DNA from 4 places in the Mesorhizobium sp. P171375 genome. Region 3 is predicted to be linked to each of the others. Evidence: predicted binding sites of a transcription regulator. Region 3 holds the regulator's gene; each other region holds the start of a gene.
What was found. The regulator PhoB, encoded in region 3, activates phosphate uptake and scavenging genes when phosphate is short. The targets are predictions, from matches to a motif close to TGTCATNNANCTGTCAT.
Positions count from the first base shown of each region.

Region 1: the regulator PhoB is predicted to act here: its motif matches at 2,475-2,491, upstream of ACYHH6_RS26910 (esterase-like activity of phytase family protein).
Region 2: the regulator PhoB is predicted to act here: its motif matches at 2,130-2,146, upstream of ugpB (sn-glycerol-3-phosphate ABC transporter substrate-binding protein UgpB).
Region 4: the regulator PhoB is predicted to act here: its motif matches at 1,685-1,701, upstream of ACYHH6_RS05785 (DUF1045 domain-containing protein).

Region 1 is NZ_JBYNWF010000001.1:5,499,475-5,503,232, reverse strand. Features, by position in the region: gene ACYHH6_RS26915 (L,D-transpeptidase) at 21-815, shown strand; gene ACYHH6_RS26910 (esterase-like activity of phytase family protein) at 891-2,372, opposite strand; gene ACYHH6_RS26905 (bestrophin-like domain) at 2,544-3,299, shown strand; gene ACYHH6_RS26900 (ferritin family protein) at 3,372-3,686, shown strand; gene ACYHH6_RS26895 (LacI family DNA-binding transcriptional regulator) at 3,715-3,758, opposite strand, start outside.
Region 2 is NZ_JBYNWF010000001.1:88,678-92,435, reverse strand. Features, by position in the region: gene ACYHH6_RS00445 (bifunctional diguanylate cyclase/phosphodiesterase) at 1-1,735, opposite strand, end outside; gene ACYHH6_RS00440 (hypothetical protein) at 1,862-1,990, opposite strand; gene ugpB (sn-glycerol-3-phosphate ABC transporter substrate-binding protein UgpB) at 2,208-3,518, shown strand; gene ugpA (sn-glycerol-3-phosphate ABC transporter permease UgpA) at 3,590-3,758, shown strand, end outside.
Region 3 is NZ_JBYNWF010000001.1:212,639-216,396, reverse strand. Features, by position in the region: gene pstA (phosphate ABC transporter permease PstA) at 1-28, shown strand, start outside; gene pstB (phosphate ABC transporter ATP-binding protein PstB) at 46-870, shown strand; gene phoU (phosphate signaling complex protein PhoU) at 912-1,616, shown strand; gene phoB (phosphate regulon transcriptional regulator PhoB) at 1,633-2,322, shown strand; gene ACYHH6_RS01070 (ROK family protein) at 2,347-3,582, opposite strand.
Region 4 is NZ_JBYNWF010000001.1:1,157,539-1,161,296, forward strand. Features, by position in the region: gene iolE (myo-inosose-2 dehydratase) at 1-495, shown strand, start outside; gene ACYHH6_RS05775 (DUF3329 domain-containing protein) at 539-769, shown strand; gene iolB (5-deoxy-glucuronate isomerase) at 775-1,587, shown strand; gene ACYHH6_RS05785 (DUF1045 domain-containing protein) at 1,845-2,552, shown strand; gene ACYHH6_RS05790 (alpha-D-ribose 1-methylphosphonate 5-triphosphate diphosphatase) at 2,585-3,724, shown strand; gene phnN (phosphonate metabolism protein/1,5-bisphosphokinase (PRPP-forming) PhnN) at 3,721-3,758, shown strand, end outside.

The DNA of each region.
Region 1 (3,758 bases), 5.3 Mb from region 3:
GGTCGCAAACCGGGGGGATCATGTCCGACAATCCGCTTTTTTCCGAGCGCCTGAACCGGCGCGCGTTTCTTGGGGCATCCGCCTTGGGCGCTGCTTCCGTGGCGCTTTCGGCCTGCACAACCACGGACGTGGCGCCGCCGCCGGTGGAAGCGCCGCCGCCGCCAAGCAATTCGGCTTTCGGCGCTGCCGAAAGCATGTACGCGGCACGCGTCGACGAGGGCTATCAACTGCCGGCGATCCCGATATCCAAGCTCGATCCGAAGTTCGTACGCCAGATCGTGACCGACCCCACCGGCGAAAAACCGGGCACCATCGTCGTCGATACGTCGGAGCATTTCCTCTATCTGGTGCGCGATGGCGGCAAGGCGATCCGTTACGGCGTCAGCCTCGGCAAGGCCGGGTTCGGCTGGACCGGCAGCGCCGTGGTCCAGGCGCGCAAGAAGTGGCCGGTGTGGACGCCGCCGCCGGAAATGATCCAGCGCCGGCCGGAACTGTCGAAATACAAGGACGGCATGCCGCCGGGACCGCAGAGCCCGCTCGGCGCCCGCGCGCTCTATCTGTTCCGTGACGGCAAAGACACGATGTACCGGCTGCACGGCACACCGGAATGGGATTCCATCGGCAAGAATGCGTCGTCGGGCTGCGTGCGTTTCATGAACCAGGACATCATCGACCTCTATAGCCGGGTCAACGGCGTAACCCAGGTCCATGTGCGCGCGAACTTCTCGATCGCCGGGGAGAACTCCGCCGTGTCGAACAGGACCGCCGAGCCGATCGATGCCGGCGTACCGAGGGATGCAGAGATCTTGAAATAGGCGTCAGCGGTATCGCTGATCGCCGCTAAAAAAGCGGACCCGCCCGGCGCGTCCGCTTTTTTCTATTGTATGCGACTACTTCTTGGCGAGGCCCGGAAGCGTGACCTGATAGACCAGGAACATGGTGTCGACATCGGCGCCGTCTTCGGCCTTGTAGGGCGCACCGACCTGGAAACCGTCCTGGGCGAGGAAGTCGTTGTCGTTGCCGACGAAGAGGAAATAGTCGTCGGGCAGCGCCGGATCGAGCACGCTGACCACCGACATCGCTTCCCACTTCTCCGACAGGTTGTTCTTGTCGTTCGGCTTGCCGTCATGCAGGCCGAAGCGGCCGAGTTCCTTGTTGTCGTTGATGTCGATGAATGGTGTCAGCTTGGCCGGCGTGACCGACGGATCGAGCACGCCCTTGGGCGCAACCGGCTTGTCGGCGGCATCGAAGGCGCCGCCGGCAATGTCGGTCGCGGCCGAGACGTCGACGACGAATATCTGGCGCACAAGCGAGGTGTCGCCCTTCACCCCCTGGCCGTTGCCGCTGTCGCGCGCCAGCATCAGGAAGGTCTTGTCGGACAGCGCCACGATCTCGCTCTGCGCGGCGATCTTGGTCTTGCCCTTGTCGTCCTTGAACACCGGCAGCGGAACGACATATTCGTGCGCCAGCTTGAGGTGTGCCGGGTCGGTGGCGTCATAGACCAGCGCGCGAGTGTTCTGGCGCGTCGCACCGGAATCGCCGCCATCCTGGCGCGGCGCCGACTGCAGCACCGCGATCAGCGACTTGCCGTCCGGCGTCAGCGCCATGCCTTCGAGGCCCTGGTTGTTCTGGCGGCCGGTCTCGGGATCCTTCGGATCGGGTTCGGCGGCACCGGGGCCTGGATTGTCGGAGGCGAAGTTCGGCGTGCCCTTGCGCATCGGCACCAGCGCCGCCGGCGGCTGCGTTGCCGAGAGCAGGTGGCCGTCGGCCGAGAAGCGGTAGATGTTGGGGCCGTATTCATCCGAGATGAACATGGTGCCGTCGGGCAGGCGGGCGATCGCCTCATTGTCGAGCGCCAGCTTGCCATTGGCCTCGGGCAGGATCGGCAGGTCGCCGCTCGCCGCGCGCACGCCATTCGACGGATCAAGACCGGTGGCGTCAGCGCCCTTGTCGTCGGTCAGGAGCAGGGAATCGGCAAGCGTCGCCTTGACGCCGGTCTGTTCCTGGCCGGCGGCGGGTGTGGCACCCAGCGGGGTCGGCGTGAGCTCGATAGCGATAGTGTTGAGGCGCGGCCGGTAGTCGGTGGTGCCGACGACATTGTAGCCGCGGTCGGGCAGCAGCCAGAGCGAACCCTTGTAGCCATTGGCGTCATGCGTCCAGCTCGCGGCGTCGATCGACATGCCGGAGCCGGAGCCGAAGGTCTCGCCGAACTTGTCCTTCAGGTCGGCCGGGATGCGGCCGACGCCGACCAGGCCCTTGTTGACAAAGCTGACACCGCCAACGGTGGCGGTGCTGTCGGCAAGGGCAGGGGTCAGGGCGGTAAACAGCGCCAATGCGGCGCCGAGCGACACGGTTCGGTGCGAGATTTTCATGGAGATCCTCTTTGTGACAAGCCTTCAAGCGGCTGAGACTGCAAAGGGCTCCGCGTCGCATCGACGATGTCGCCCCCTCGCAAAGCGGTCTAGGACGCGAACATGATACTTGCGTGACAGAGCATTCTGACAGCCATTGGCATTCGGTGCTTGCCGTGCAGAAATGGCTGCATGCAGGAAACACTCATCGCGGTGGCCGTTTTCCTCTGCCTGACGGCGGCGCCGCTGGCCAGCATGGCCGTCTACGGCAGGTTGCCAGCCCATCACCGTGACGACGACACCAACGCCGTGGTTCGGCTGGCCGCCAACCTGTTCGTCGTCATGACCTCGCTGGTGCTTGGTCTCATGATCAACTCGGCCAAGAACACTTTCGAGTCGATCGACCGCAACGTGCACACATATGCGACCGAGTTGATCCTTCTCGACCGGTCGCTTCGGCAATATGGGCCTGAGACCGCCGAGGTCCGTCAGCCGCTGGTCGCTTATGTGCAAAGACAGACCAACAACTGGACAGAAACCAACGAAACACCCCTCGTCGCCAACCGGCTGTCTGAACGTCTGTTGACGGAGATCAGCACACGATTGACCGCTCTGCAGCCTCCTGACGCAGCGCATGGTTCCCTGCTGGAGGACGCCCGCCAGCATCTACAGAAGGTGATGGAACTGCGCTGGGCTTTGATCGAGCAATCGGAAGGCACCATTCCGCCGCCGTTGATCGCCATGCTCGTTGCCTGGCTGGTGCTGATCTTCGCCAGTTTCGGCTTCAGGGCGCCGAGAAATGCCATCACCATAGAGACGTTCGTGGTCTCGGCGGCGCTGATTGCCGGAGCGCTTTACCTGATCCTCGATATGGATGTGCCGTTCTCCGGCCCGATCCAGATTTCGTCGGCGCCTTTGCAGAGGGCTTTGGTCGAATTGCAGCAGTGAGGCGGAACCCGCGGCGCTCCAACGCATTCCTGGATACGGCTGGATTTGCCGGTCCATTTGAGAGAGGGCGACATGGGTTTCGACCAGTATCACGAGCCGCCGGAAGAACTGACGCAGAAGGTGCGGACCTTTGCCCGCATGATCACTTCGCTGATCGAGGAGGCGGAGGCGATCGGCTGGTACGAACAGCGCATGTCGGTGGAAAAGGATCCGCAGGCCAAGGCGATCATGAAAAACGCGCAAGGCGAAGAGTTCAAGCATTTCGGCATGGATCTCGAATTCCTGCTGCGCCAGAAGAAAGACTGGCGGGCGGAGCTGAAGGAAATCCTGTTCACCACCGGCGACATCGTCAAGGCCGGCGAGAAGGGCGAGAAGAAGGTGGATTGAGGCCGACCGGCCTACATCCCGCGGCGGATCAATCGCTGTCGCGCGCGATCAGCTCCAGCGGCCAGACTTCGC
Region 2 (3,758 bases), 120 kb from region 3:
GGCGCCAGCGGATCAGCGCCTCGAACCCGACCATCCGCCCACTACTGATCTCCTTTTGCGGCTGGTAGACGAGGCGAAACTCATTGCGCGCTATGGCCTGGCGCAGTTCGTGCTCCATCACGCGCCGGTCGCGCGCCTCGGCGCCCATCGAGGCCTCGAAATAACGGTAGGTGTCCTTGCCTTCGGCTTTGGCGCGATAGAGCGCGGTGTCGGCGTGGCTGACCAGGGCTGTCGGTTCATCGGCGTCGAGCGGATAAAGTGCAATGCCGATGCTGGCCGACACCAGGCCGCCGCCGACCGACTGCCGGTTTTCCTCGCGCATCGACGCCAGCACCGCCTCGGCGATGCGGCCGGCTGCCTGCGGATCAGAAAGGTTTGGGGCGATGATTGCGAACTCGTCGCCGCCGAGACGCGCCAGCATCTGCCCCTGGCGGAGCACGCCGGAGGCGCATAGCGCCACCTTCTGCAGCATGGCATCGCCGGCGCCGTGCCCGAACAGGTCGTTCACTTCCTTGAAGCGGTCGAGGTCGAGCAGCAACAGCGCAAGGTGCCCGCCCTTGCCGCCTCGGTTCATTGCGGCAATTTCGGCCTCGAGCCGGCCGGAGAAACTGCGGCGGTTGGGGAGCCCGGTCAGCGGGTCGAAGTGGGCGAGGCGCAGGATCTCCTGCTCGGCCTTCTTGCGTTCGCGGATGTCGCGCACTGCGACGACGCTGTGCGGCTTGCCGCAATAGTCGATGCTCCTGGCGATCAGTTCGACGGGGATGGCGGTGCCGTCATGGCTTCTCAACTCGGCTTCCTGTGCCTGTCCGCTGCAGTCGGACATGCTGGCCGCTGTGCGTTCGCCGAAAAGGTCGCCGAGCAGCATCGCGTTCAGCGCTTCCGGTGCCATGCCGGTGAGAGCGGCGATGCTGTCATTGGCGCTGACGATGCGGGTGCCGTCGCAGACGATCAGGCCCTCGACGGCGGCGTTTGCGAGGCCATGCATACGCTCGGCCTCGAGCTTGTGACGACGGAAACGCAGGTCGATCCACAGTGCCGCGGCTGAAAGCACCAGGATAACCAGGCTGACTGCAGCGGCGGCGAAGGCCTGCGATACCGGCTCGACCGTGAACTGCGATATCTCAATGGAGGAGTCCGGGAAGATCGACACCGCGCCCATGGCGATGAAGTGCAGGGTGCAGATCGCCAGCGTCAACAGGACGGCGGCGCCGATGGTCGCCTGCATGGACGGGCGCCGCAGCACGACCAGCAGCGCCAGTGCGGCGAGAGTGACGCCTGCCAGCAGCGAGACGGCGACCAGAAGCGTGTTCCAGACGATGCGTCCTTCGACCTCGAAAGCGGCCATACCGATATAGTGCATGGCGGCGATGCCGGCACCGAGGATCGCGCCGCCGACCAGGGCGTAGTCGATGCCCCGGCGCAAGGTGGCAATCCACATGCCGGCGGCTGTCAGGGCGACGGAAGCGGCTAGCGAGAGCGCCGACAGTTCCGCATTGTACGCGTTGGGTATTCCCGGAGAAAAGGCAAGCATGGCGATGAAATGCGTCGCCCAGATACCGAAGCCGGTGGAAGTGGCTGATATCATCAGCCAGGTATAGCGGTTGCGCTCGTTTGAGCGGTCGACATGGCGAAGCAGATTGACCGCCGAGAAGGAAGAAATACCGCAAATAAGGGCTGCCAGTGCGACCAGTCTCAGATCGTGCTCGTGCACGATGCAATTATAGACCGTCAGCATCTCGCCCCACCTGCTCTCCCGCAGCAATCAGCCATCGACTTGATTAGTACGGGGCGCTTGAAGAATCAGTTATGGGCACCACAACTACAGCGGGTTTTTCCGGTTGTACCTTGCAGCGATCTTGTCTCATTCCGGGCGCAAGGTCACGAGCAGCGCTTGGCGCGACGCCGCGCCGCCGATCTCGATCCGGCCGAGCGCCGGCATGGCGGCCGCATGACGCAGGTAAGTGGCGTTGTCACGCGGGCCTTCACGCATCGCCGGGCGGTCGGCGATCGTCGCGGCCCACCACGCCCCATTGTATCGCTGAGCCGGCTTGGCATTTCTCTCTGTCCTCGTTGCAGAGTGAGGGGCGCGAAGTTAGCCGGATATGAAATTCACGAAACAGCAATGAAACCGTTGTCCGATTGTCATGAGCGACACATATTGCCTTTGCGGGAGTGCCCCTTTCGCCAATGACAAACGGGAGATGAACATGAAGTTGCTCGGCTTTGCGGCCGGTGTCGCCGCTACCTTGACCCTGCTTTCCACCCCCTCCGCCTTCGCCGCCACCCAGATCAGTTGGTGGCATGCCATGACCGGCGCCAATGCCGAGGTGGTCGACAAGATCGCCAAGGATTTCAATGCCAGCCAGAGCGACTATGAAATTCTCCCTGTTTTCAAGGGAACCTATCCCGAAACGCTGAATGCCGGCATCGCGGCCTTTCGCGCGGGTCAAGCGCCTGACATCATCCAGGTATTCGACGTGGGCACCGGCGTCATGATGGCCGCCGAAGGCGCGATCAAACCGGTGGCCGACGTCTTGACCAGCGCCGGCATGACGTTCGACAAAAGCCAGTATTTGCCCGGCATCGTCGGCTACTATTCGAAGCCGGACGGCACCATGCTGTCCTTCCCCTATAACTCCTCCTCGCCGATCCTCTATTATAACAAGGATATCTTCCAGAAGGCCGGGCTTGATGTGAACAACCCGCCCAAGACCTGGAACGAGGTGTGGGAATACGCCAAGAAGATCAAGGCGAGCGGCGCCGCCTCCTGCGGCTATACCTCAACCTGGCTGACCTGGATCCACCTCGAGGCCTTCGCCGCCTGGAACGACGTTTCCTATGGCACTAACCAGAACGGACTTGCCGGAACCGACGTTGAGCTCAAGATCAATGCGCCGATCTTCGTCAATCATTTCCAGGCGCTCGCCGATCTCGCCAAGGACGGCACCTTCAAATATGGCGGCCGCACCTCCGAAGCCAAGCAGATCTTTCTTGCCGGCGAATGCGGCATCTTCACCGAATCGTCGGGGGGCCTCGGTGACATCGTCAAGTCGGGCATGAACTACGGCATCGGCCAGCTTCCCTATGATAGCGACGCCAAGGGCGCACCCCAGAACACCACGCCGGGCGGCGCCAGCCTGTGGGTGTTCGGCAACAAATCGGACGAGGAATACAAAGGGGTCGCGGCGTTCTTCTCCTACCTGTCCAAGACCGAAGTGCAGGAGTATCTGCATCAGAAGTCGGGTTATCTGCCGGTGACGCTCGCTGCCTATGAGGCGACCAAGAAGTCCGGCTTCTATGACAAGAACCCAGGCCGTGAGACGCCGATCCTGCAGATGCTGGGCAAGGCGCCGACCGAGAATTCGAAGGGCGTGCGCCTCGTCAACCTGCCGCAGGTGCGTGATATCGAGAACGAGGAGTTCGAGAAGATGCTGGCCGGTCAGCAGACTGCGCAGCAGGCGCTCGACAACGCGGTCGCACGCGGCAACAAGGCGATTCAGGAAGCGATCGGAAACTGAAGCGATTTGTCAGTTAAACCTCGTCCACGCGGACCCGCGTGGACAACTTCCTGAATAGCGAGGGAATCACACTGTCTCCACGCGTCGTCTTTCCCAACAAGACCCTGCCTTATCTGCTGGTGGCGCCGCAACTCGCCATTACGCTGATCTTTTTCTACTGGCCGACGGGGCAGGCGCTCTACCAGTCGATGCTCAGGGAAGACCCGTTCGGGCTGAAGAGCAAGTTCGTCGGGCTCGCCA
Region 3 (3,758 bases):
TCGGCGCCGGTTCGAGCGGCGCTGGTAGAAAAAAGGCAATTTGGTATGAACATCATGACCGAACAGTCCCTTGAAAACGCAGTGGGCGACAAAATGAACGCCAAGTCGAACGAAGTCATCAAGATGCGCGGCGACAAGGTCGGCGTGTTCTACGGCGAGAAGCAGGCGCTGTTCGACGTCAATCTCGACGTCCGCCAGAACCAGGTGACGGCGCTGATCGGCCCGTCCGGCTGCGGCAAGTCGACCTTCCTGCGCTGCCTCAACCGCATGAACGACACCATCGATTCGGCGCGGGTGACCGGCAAGATCACGCTCGACGAGGACGACATCTATGACAAGAACATCGACGTCGTCGAACTCAGGGCGCGCGTCGGCATGGTGTTCCAGAAGCCCAATCCGTTCCCGAAGTCGATCTACGAGAACGTTGCCTATGGCCCGCGCATCCATGGGCTGGCCAAGCGCAAGTCCGACATGGACCAGATCGTCGAGTCGAGCTTGAAGAAGGCGGCGATCTGGAACGAGGTCAAGGACCGCCTGCAGGAGCCCGGCACCGGCCTGTCCGGCGGCCAGCAGCAGCGCCTGTGCATCGCGCGCGCCATTGCGGTGTCGCCGGAAGTAATCCTGATGGACGAACCATGCTCGGCGCTCGACCCGATTGCCACCGCACGCGTCGAGGAGCTGATCGACGAGCTGCGCCAGAATTACACGATCGTCATCGTCACCCACTCGATGCAGCAGGCGGCGCGCGTGTCGCAGCGCACGGCGATGTTCCACCTCGGCTACCTGGTCGAGGAGGGCGCCACCGACAAGATGTTCACCAATCCCGACGACAAGCGCACCCAGGACTACATTACCGGCCGCTTCGGCTGAGCCGTCCAGCGGTTGAATTTTCAGGCACGAGGACCACGATCATGGGTGAACATACCGTCGCTTCCTTCGATGAAGAGTTGGGCCAGATCAGCAAGCTGATCCGCGACATGGGCGATCTGGCCGGGTCGATGGTCAGCGGCTCGACAAAAGCGCTGCTCAATTCCGACAATGCGCTGGCGCAGCGCGTCGTGTCCGACGACGCCATCATGGACGCGCGCCAGCGGGAACTCGACGATCGCGCTATCACGCTCATCGCCAAGCGCCAGCCGATGGCCAACGATCTGCGTGCCGTGGTCGGCTCGATCCGCATGGCCGGCGACCTCGAGCGCATCGGCGATCTCGCCAAGAACATCGCCAAGCGCGTCGGCACCGTGGGCCTCAGCGTCACGCCGCGCGACCTCTCGCACTCCATCGACGCGATGGCGCAGCTGGTGCTGATCCAGGTGCAAGGAGTGGTCGAGGAGTATGCCGCGGCCGATGCGGCAGCCCTGGCGAAACTCAGGAATGAGGACGAACGTATCGACGTCAAATACACGTCGGTGTTTCGTGAACTCTTGACCTACATGATGGAAGACCCGCGCAACATCACCGCCTGCACGCATCTCCTGTTCTGCGCCAAGAATCTGGAGCGCATCGGTGATCATGTCACCAACATCGCTGAAAATGCGTATTATGTGCTGACCGGCCAGCAATTGCCCGCCAATCGCCCGAAGCAGGACGAGACGGCGATGGCCACTTCGGCCTGACAAGGGTGAACTGCTGATGATCGCGCCACGCATCATGGTCGTGGAGGACGAGGAGCCGCTGGGCGTGCTCCTCCGCTACAACCTCGAATCCGAAGGCTACCAGGTCGAGGTGGTGACGCGCGGCGACGAGGCCGAAATTCGGCTGCAGGAAAATGTGCCCGACCTTCTGGTGCTCGACTGGATGGTGCCGGCGGTGTCCGGCATCGAGCTCTGCCGCCGGCTGCGCATGCGGCCCGAGACCGAACGGCTGCCGATCATCATGCTGACCGCGCGTGGCGAGGAGAGCGACCGCGTGCGTGGCCTGTCGACCGGCGCCGACGACTATCTGGTCAAGCCGTTCTCGACACCGGAATTCATGGCGCGCGTGAAAGCGTTGCTGCGCCGCGCCAAGCCGGAAGTGCTGTCCAGCGTGCTCAAGGTCGGCGACATCGTGCTCGACCGTGAATCGCACCGCGTCTACCGCAAGAAGAGCGAAATCAGGCTCGGACCGACCGAGTTCCGCCTGCTCGAATTCATGATGCGCCATCCCGGCCGCGTGTTCTCGCGCAGCCAGCTGCTCGACAATGTCTGGGGCGAGACGATCTATATCGACGAGCGCACGGTCGACGTGCATGTCGGTCGACTGCGCAAGGCGGTCAACAATGGCCGCATGCCCGACGTCATCCGCACCATCCGCGGCGCCGGCTACGCTATCCGGGAAGATTAGGCGCGCCGCGCTGTTGCCGGCCCCTCAGGCGACATGCTTGCCCGCTTTTGCCTGAATCCCCGGTGCGAAAATCTCCTGGTCGACGAAGCTGAGCGCGCGCATAGCGCAGCCTTCGCGGATCAGCGGCAGTTCGTTGGGCTCGGTGTCGAAGGAGATCGATTTCGAGTGCTGGCCGCCGGCGGTCTGAGCAATCGCTTCGCGCAATGCCGGTTCGATCAGATCGAACGCGGCGGCGCTGACTCCGACCATGGCGACAGGTGCTGGATCGATCAGCGCGAACAGGCTGCCGAGGCCGAAGCCGAGCGCCTCGCCGGCCTTGCGGTAGGCTTCGCGCTCCGGGCCATCGGTCTCGCGGGCACGTGCGGCGAGCGCCCGCATGTCGGCGTCGCCGACATCGACCGGTTCGGCATCCTCGCTCATCATTTTGGCGCTGCGCCAGATGGCGTAATTGCCGGCATAGGCCTCCACGCAGCCGCGCCGCCCGCAACGGCACAGCGCGCCGCCGGGCCGGTGGATCATGTGGCCGAACTCGCCGCCCGAGGAATGGGTGCCGGTAAACAATTCGCCCTTCAGCACCAACCCCATGCCGATGCCATGCGAGAGCAGGATAGCGATGAAATTGTCGCGGTAGCGCTCAGGCTGGCGCCATTGCAGCGCCACCGCCATCATGTTGCAGTCGTTTTCCATGGTGGCCGGAATGCCGAATTCCGCTTCCAGTATGTCGGCGAAGGCAATGTCGGTCAGCGGCGTGATCGGCGACCACAGCATGGCGCGCGCCCGCGAATCGGTGATGCCCTGGATGCCCATGGCAATGCGGGCGATGCTCTGAACATCGAGATCGGGATCCTCGAGCTGCCGCCGAACGATTGCCGTGCATTCGCCGATCAGCTCGTCGCGCGGCATGGTCAGCGTATCCAGCCGGCGCTGCTCCTCGGCGACCACATGGCCAGCATAGTCGATGACGGTGACGGAGAGGAAGTTCAGCGACAGCACCACGGTCATCACCGCGGCGGCTTCCGGGTTGAGCGCAAGGCCAACCTGCGGCCGGCCGCGCTTCAGCGCACCCGTCTCGCCGGGTTTGCTCTCAGCCAGGATGCCTTCTTGAATCAGATCAGACGAGATCGCCGATATGGTCGAATGGCTGAGGCCTGTGGTCGCCGCAATCTCGGTGCGCGACGGCTGGCCGGCCCGGCGCACGGCCGAAATCACCATCGCACGGTTGCGACGGCGCAGATCGTCGTGACGGATTCCAACCGACATTTTTGTTTTCCTCCCGGTCCCCTTGCGCCTCATGATAGTGGAGGCGGTCAGGGACGCCACGCAAATATTGCCAGAAGCCAGCGGCGCTGTCATTGTTTATTGCGGGTCCCGAAAAAATTCGGCGAAGCCATCAGAATCCATCAGAATCGATGTTGACAGCGCCCCGCCGTTGGACC
Region 4 (3,758 bases), 940 kb from region 3:
TGGTGCGCCGAGCAGGGCATGCCACTGTCCTATCATCACCACATGGCGGCGGTGGTCGAGACCGAGCCGGAACTCGATGCCTTCATGCGCCATTCCGGCGACGGCATTCCGCTGCTGCTCGATGCCGGCCATCTCGCCTTTGCCGGCGGCGACGTGCTGCGCGCCATCGACAACCACCACAAGCGCATCAGCCATGTTCATGTGAAGGATGTGCGCATGGCCGTGATCGACGGGCTCGACCGCACAAAACAGTCCTTCCTCGACGCCGTGGCGCTCGGTGCCTTCACTGTGCCGGGCGATGGCTCGCTGGATTTCGGCGCCATCGTGCAGCGTTTCGCCGACCATGGCTATGAAGGCTGGTTCGTCGTCGAGGCCGAGCAGGACCCGAAGAAGAACCCGCCGCTGAAGATGGCGCAGGTGGGCTACAAGGAACTGATGCGGGTGATGACGGCAGCCGGCTACACGGTTGAGACGCAAGGGTTCCCCAATGTCTGATGCGATGGCTTTCCGCCGAGCCTGCTTGCTGTAGATTGGCCCGATGAAAGATTACGAACACCCATTCTTCCGGCCGCTGTGGCGGCGCGTTGCCGTCGTCGCCGTCTGCGTGATCTGGGCCGGAATAGAATTCGCCTCCGGAACACCGTTCTGGGGCGTCATCGCGCTCGGCTTCGCCGCCTACGCCGTCTGGCAGTTCTTCTATCTCTACAAGCCGGTCGACGGGGCGAAGCCTCCGGTCGAGCCGAAGACTGGCGCCGAACCGAAGGAATGACCGCAATGTCGAAACTGCTCGTCAAAGCCGACAAGGGCCATGGCCGCGTCGCCCATGTCACGCCCAAAAGCGCCGGCTGGACCTATGTCGGCTTCGATCTGCACCGGCTGCAGCCGGGCGAGACCGCTTCCGGCAAGACGGGCGATCGCGAAGTCTGCCTGGTGTTCGTCACCGGCAAGGGCAACGCAAAGGCCGGCGGCCAGGAACTCGGCCTGCTGGGCGAGCGCATGTCGCCCTTCGAGGGCAAGCCATGGTCGGTCTACATCCCTGAGGGATCGGACTGGTCGGTGACTGCGGACACCGATCTCGAACTCGCCGTCTGCTCGGCGCCGGGCCTGGGCGGCGGCCTGCCGGTTCGCGTCATCGCACCTGACGATCTCGGCCAGGAAGTGCGCGGCAAGGGCACCAACACGCGTTACGTCACCAACATATTGCCGGAGGGCAAGCCGGCCGACTCGCTGCTGGTGGTCGAGGTCATCACGCCCGGCGGCCATACATCGAGCTATCCGCCACACAAGCACGACCAGGACAATCTGCCGGCCGAATCCTATCTCGAGGAAACCTACTATCATCGCCTCAACCCGCCGCAGGGCTTCGCCTTCCAGCGCGTCTATACCGATGCCGACAAGTCGGGCGCCCGCGAACTGGACGAGGCGATGGCGATCGAGGACGGCGATGTCGTGCTGGTGCCCAAGGGCTACCATCCCTGCGCCGCCTGCCACGGCTACGACCTCTATTATCTCAACGTCATGGCCGGCCCGAAGCGGACGTGGAAATTCCACAACGCGCCCGAGCACGAATGGCTGATGAAGGCCTGACCACCCCTGTCTTTCAGGGGGAAGCTGTTGGCCCAGTTCGGAAAAATCGTCGGCTAACGACCGATGGGGTCGATTTGCCATCGAAAACCCTTCAAAGCTTCGTCAATCCGTCATGGAAATCACCTATGGCAGCGGGGACGGTGCATGTCGCCCAAAAGTGCGCAGCGGTTTTGGGATAACGACATGCCGAAGCAAATAGACTTAAAGCGCGCCGCATCGAGCCCTCAAGAGGCGGCGGGCTTTAACGAGGATTTTCGATGCGCTACGCCATCTATTTCACCCCAAGGCAGGACGAACCGCTGGCGCGGATCGCCGCCAACTGGCTGGGACGCGACCCTTTCGGCGCCGCCACAAAGCCGGTCGAAGCGGTGGGCGACCTGTCGGCGGCGGAAGTCGCCTTCCACACCGCATCGGCGCGCCGCTACGGTTTCCATGCGACGCTAAAGGCGCCCTTCCGGCTGGCGGCCAACGAGACGGAAACCTCGCTGCGCGCCGCCCTCGACGCCTTTGCCGAAGCGATGCCTACCGTCACCATCCCGCGCCTTGTCGTCAGCCAGATCGATGGTTTCTTCGCTTTGGTGCCGCAAGGTCCGCTGCCGTCGCTTAACCGTTTCGCCGATGATGTCGTGCTTGGCTTCGACCGTTTTCGCGCACCGCTGACCGAGGCCGAGATCGAGCGCCGCGGCCCGGATTCGCTGAAGCCGGCCGAGTTCCGCAATCTCTGCCAGTGGGGCTACCCCTATGTCTTCGAGACCTTTCGCTTCCACATGACGCTGTCCGGCCGGGCCGGGCCACAGGAAAGCCTACGTCTGCGCGCAGCAATCGACAGCCTGTTCGCAGAGGTGCTGCAGCAGCCGGTGCTGGTCGATGCACTAACGCTGTTTGTCGAAACCGAACCGGGCGCCCCGTTCATGGTGCTCTCCCATCATGCGCTCGGCCGCCGCGCGGCGAGAAAAACCGCCTGACCACTTCGCCTGAAACCCAAGGACTGCCTGAGATGACTGCCGAGACCGTTTTGACCAATGCCCGCATCGTGCTTGCCGACGAGATCGTCGAGGGCTCGCTCGTACTGCGCGACGGTTTTATCGCCGGCATCGACGCAGGCACCGGGCGGACCGGCGAGGATATGGGCGGCGATTACATCATTCCCGGCCTGGTCGAACTGCACACCGACCATCTCGAAGGCCATTACGCACCGCGGCCGAAAGTGCGCTGGAACCCGATCGCCGCCGTCCTTGCCCATGACGCGCAGGTGGCCACCGCCGGCATCACCACGGTGCTCGATGCCTTGCGCGTCGGCATGGACGAGGACGCGGATCTCACCTCCGACGACATCCGCAAGCTGGCCGATGCCATCGAGGACAGCGTGGCGCAGGATCGCCTGCGGGCCGACCACTTCCTGCATCTGCGCTGCGAGGTCTCGGCGCCGGACTGTCTGCAGGCCTTCGCCAATTTCGACGGCGATGAGCGGGTCAAACTGGCGTCGCTGATGGACCATGCGCCGGGACAGCGCCAGTTCGTCAACCTCGAGACCTACGCCTATTACTATCAGCGCAAGCTGAAGCTGACCGATCGCGACTTCAAGTTGTTCTGCGAAAAGCGCATGTCGGAATCGGCGAAGAATTCGGGACCGAACCGGGTAGCGATATCAGCCGCGTGCAACGGGCGCGGCATTGTGCTGGCAAGCCATGACGACGCCACATCAGGCCATGTCGACGAGGCGATTGAGCAAGGCGTGCGCGTTGCCGAATTCCCGACCACGCAGGAAGCGGCCAAGGCTTCAAAGGAGGCTGGACTCGGAGTGCTGATGGGCGCGCCCAACGTCATGCGCGGCGCCTCGCACTCCGGCAATGTTTCGGCCCGCACGCTGGCCGCCGACGGACTGCTCGACATCCTGTCGTCCGACTACATTCCCTTCAGCCTGATCCAGTCGGCCTTCTTTCTAGGCGACGTCGTCGAAGGCATTTCCCTGCCGCAGGCGGTCGCCATGGTGTCGAAGAACCCGGCCGAGGCCATCGGCCTCAGCGATCGCGGCGTCATCGAACCGGGCCGCCGCGCCGACCTGGTGCGCGTGCGCGTCGACGACCATGTGCCGGTCGTGCGCACCGTCTGGCGCCAGGGACGCCGGGTCGCCTGATGGTCTCGGCGTCGATCGAGCGCGAACTCACCGC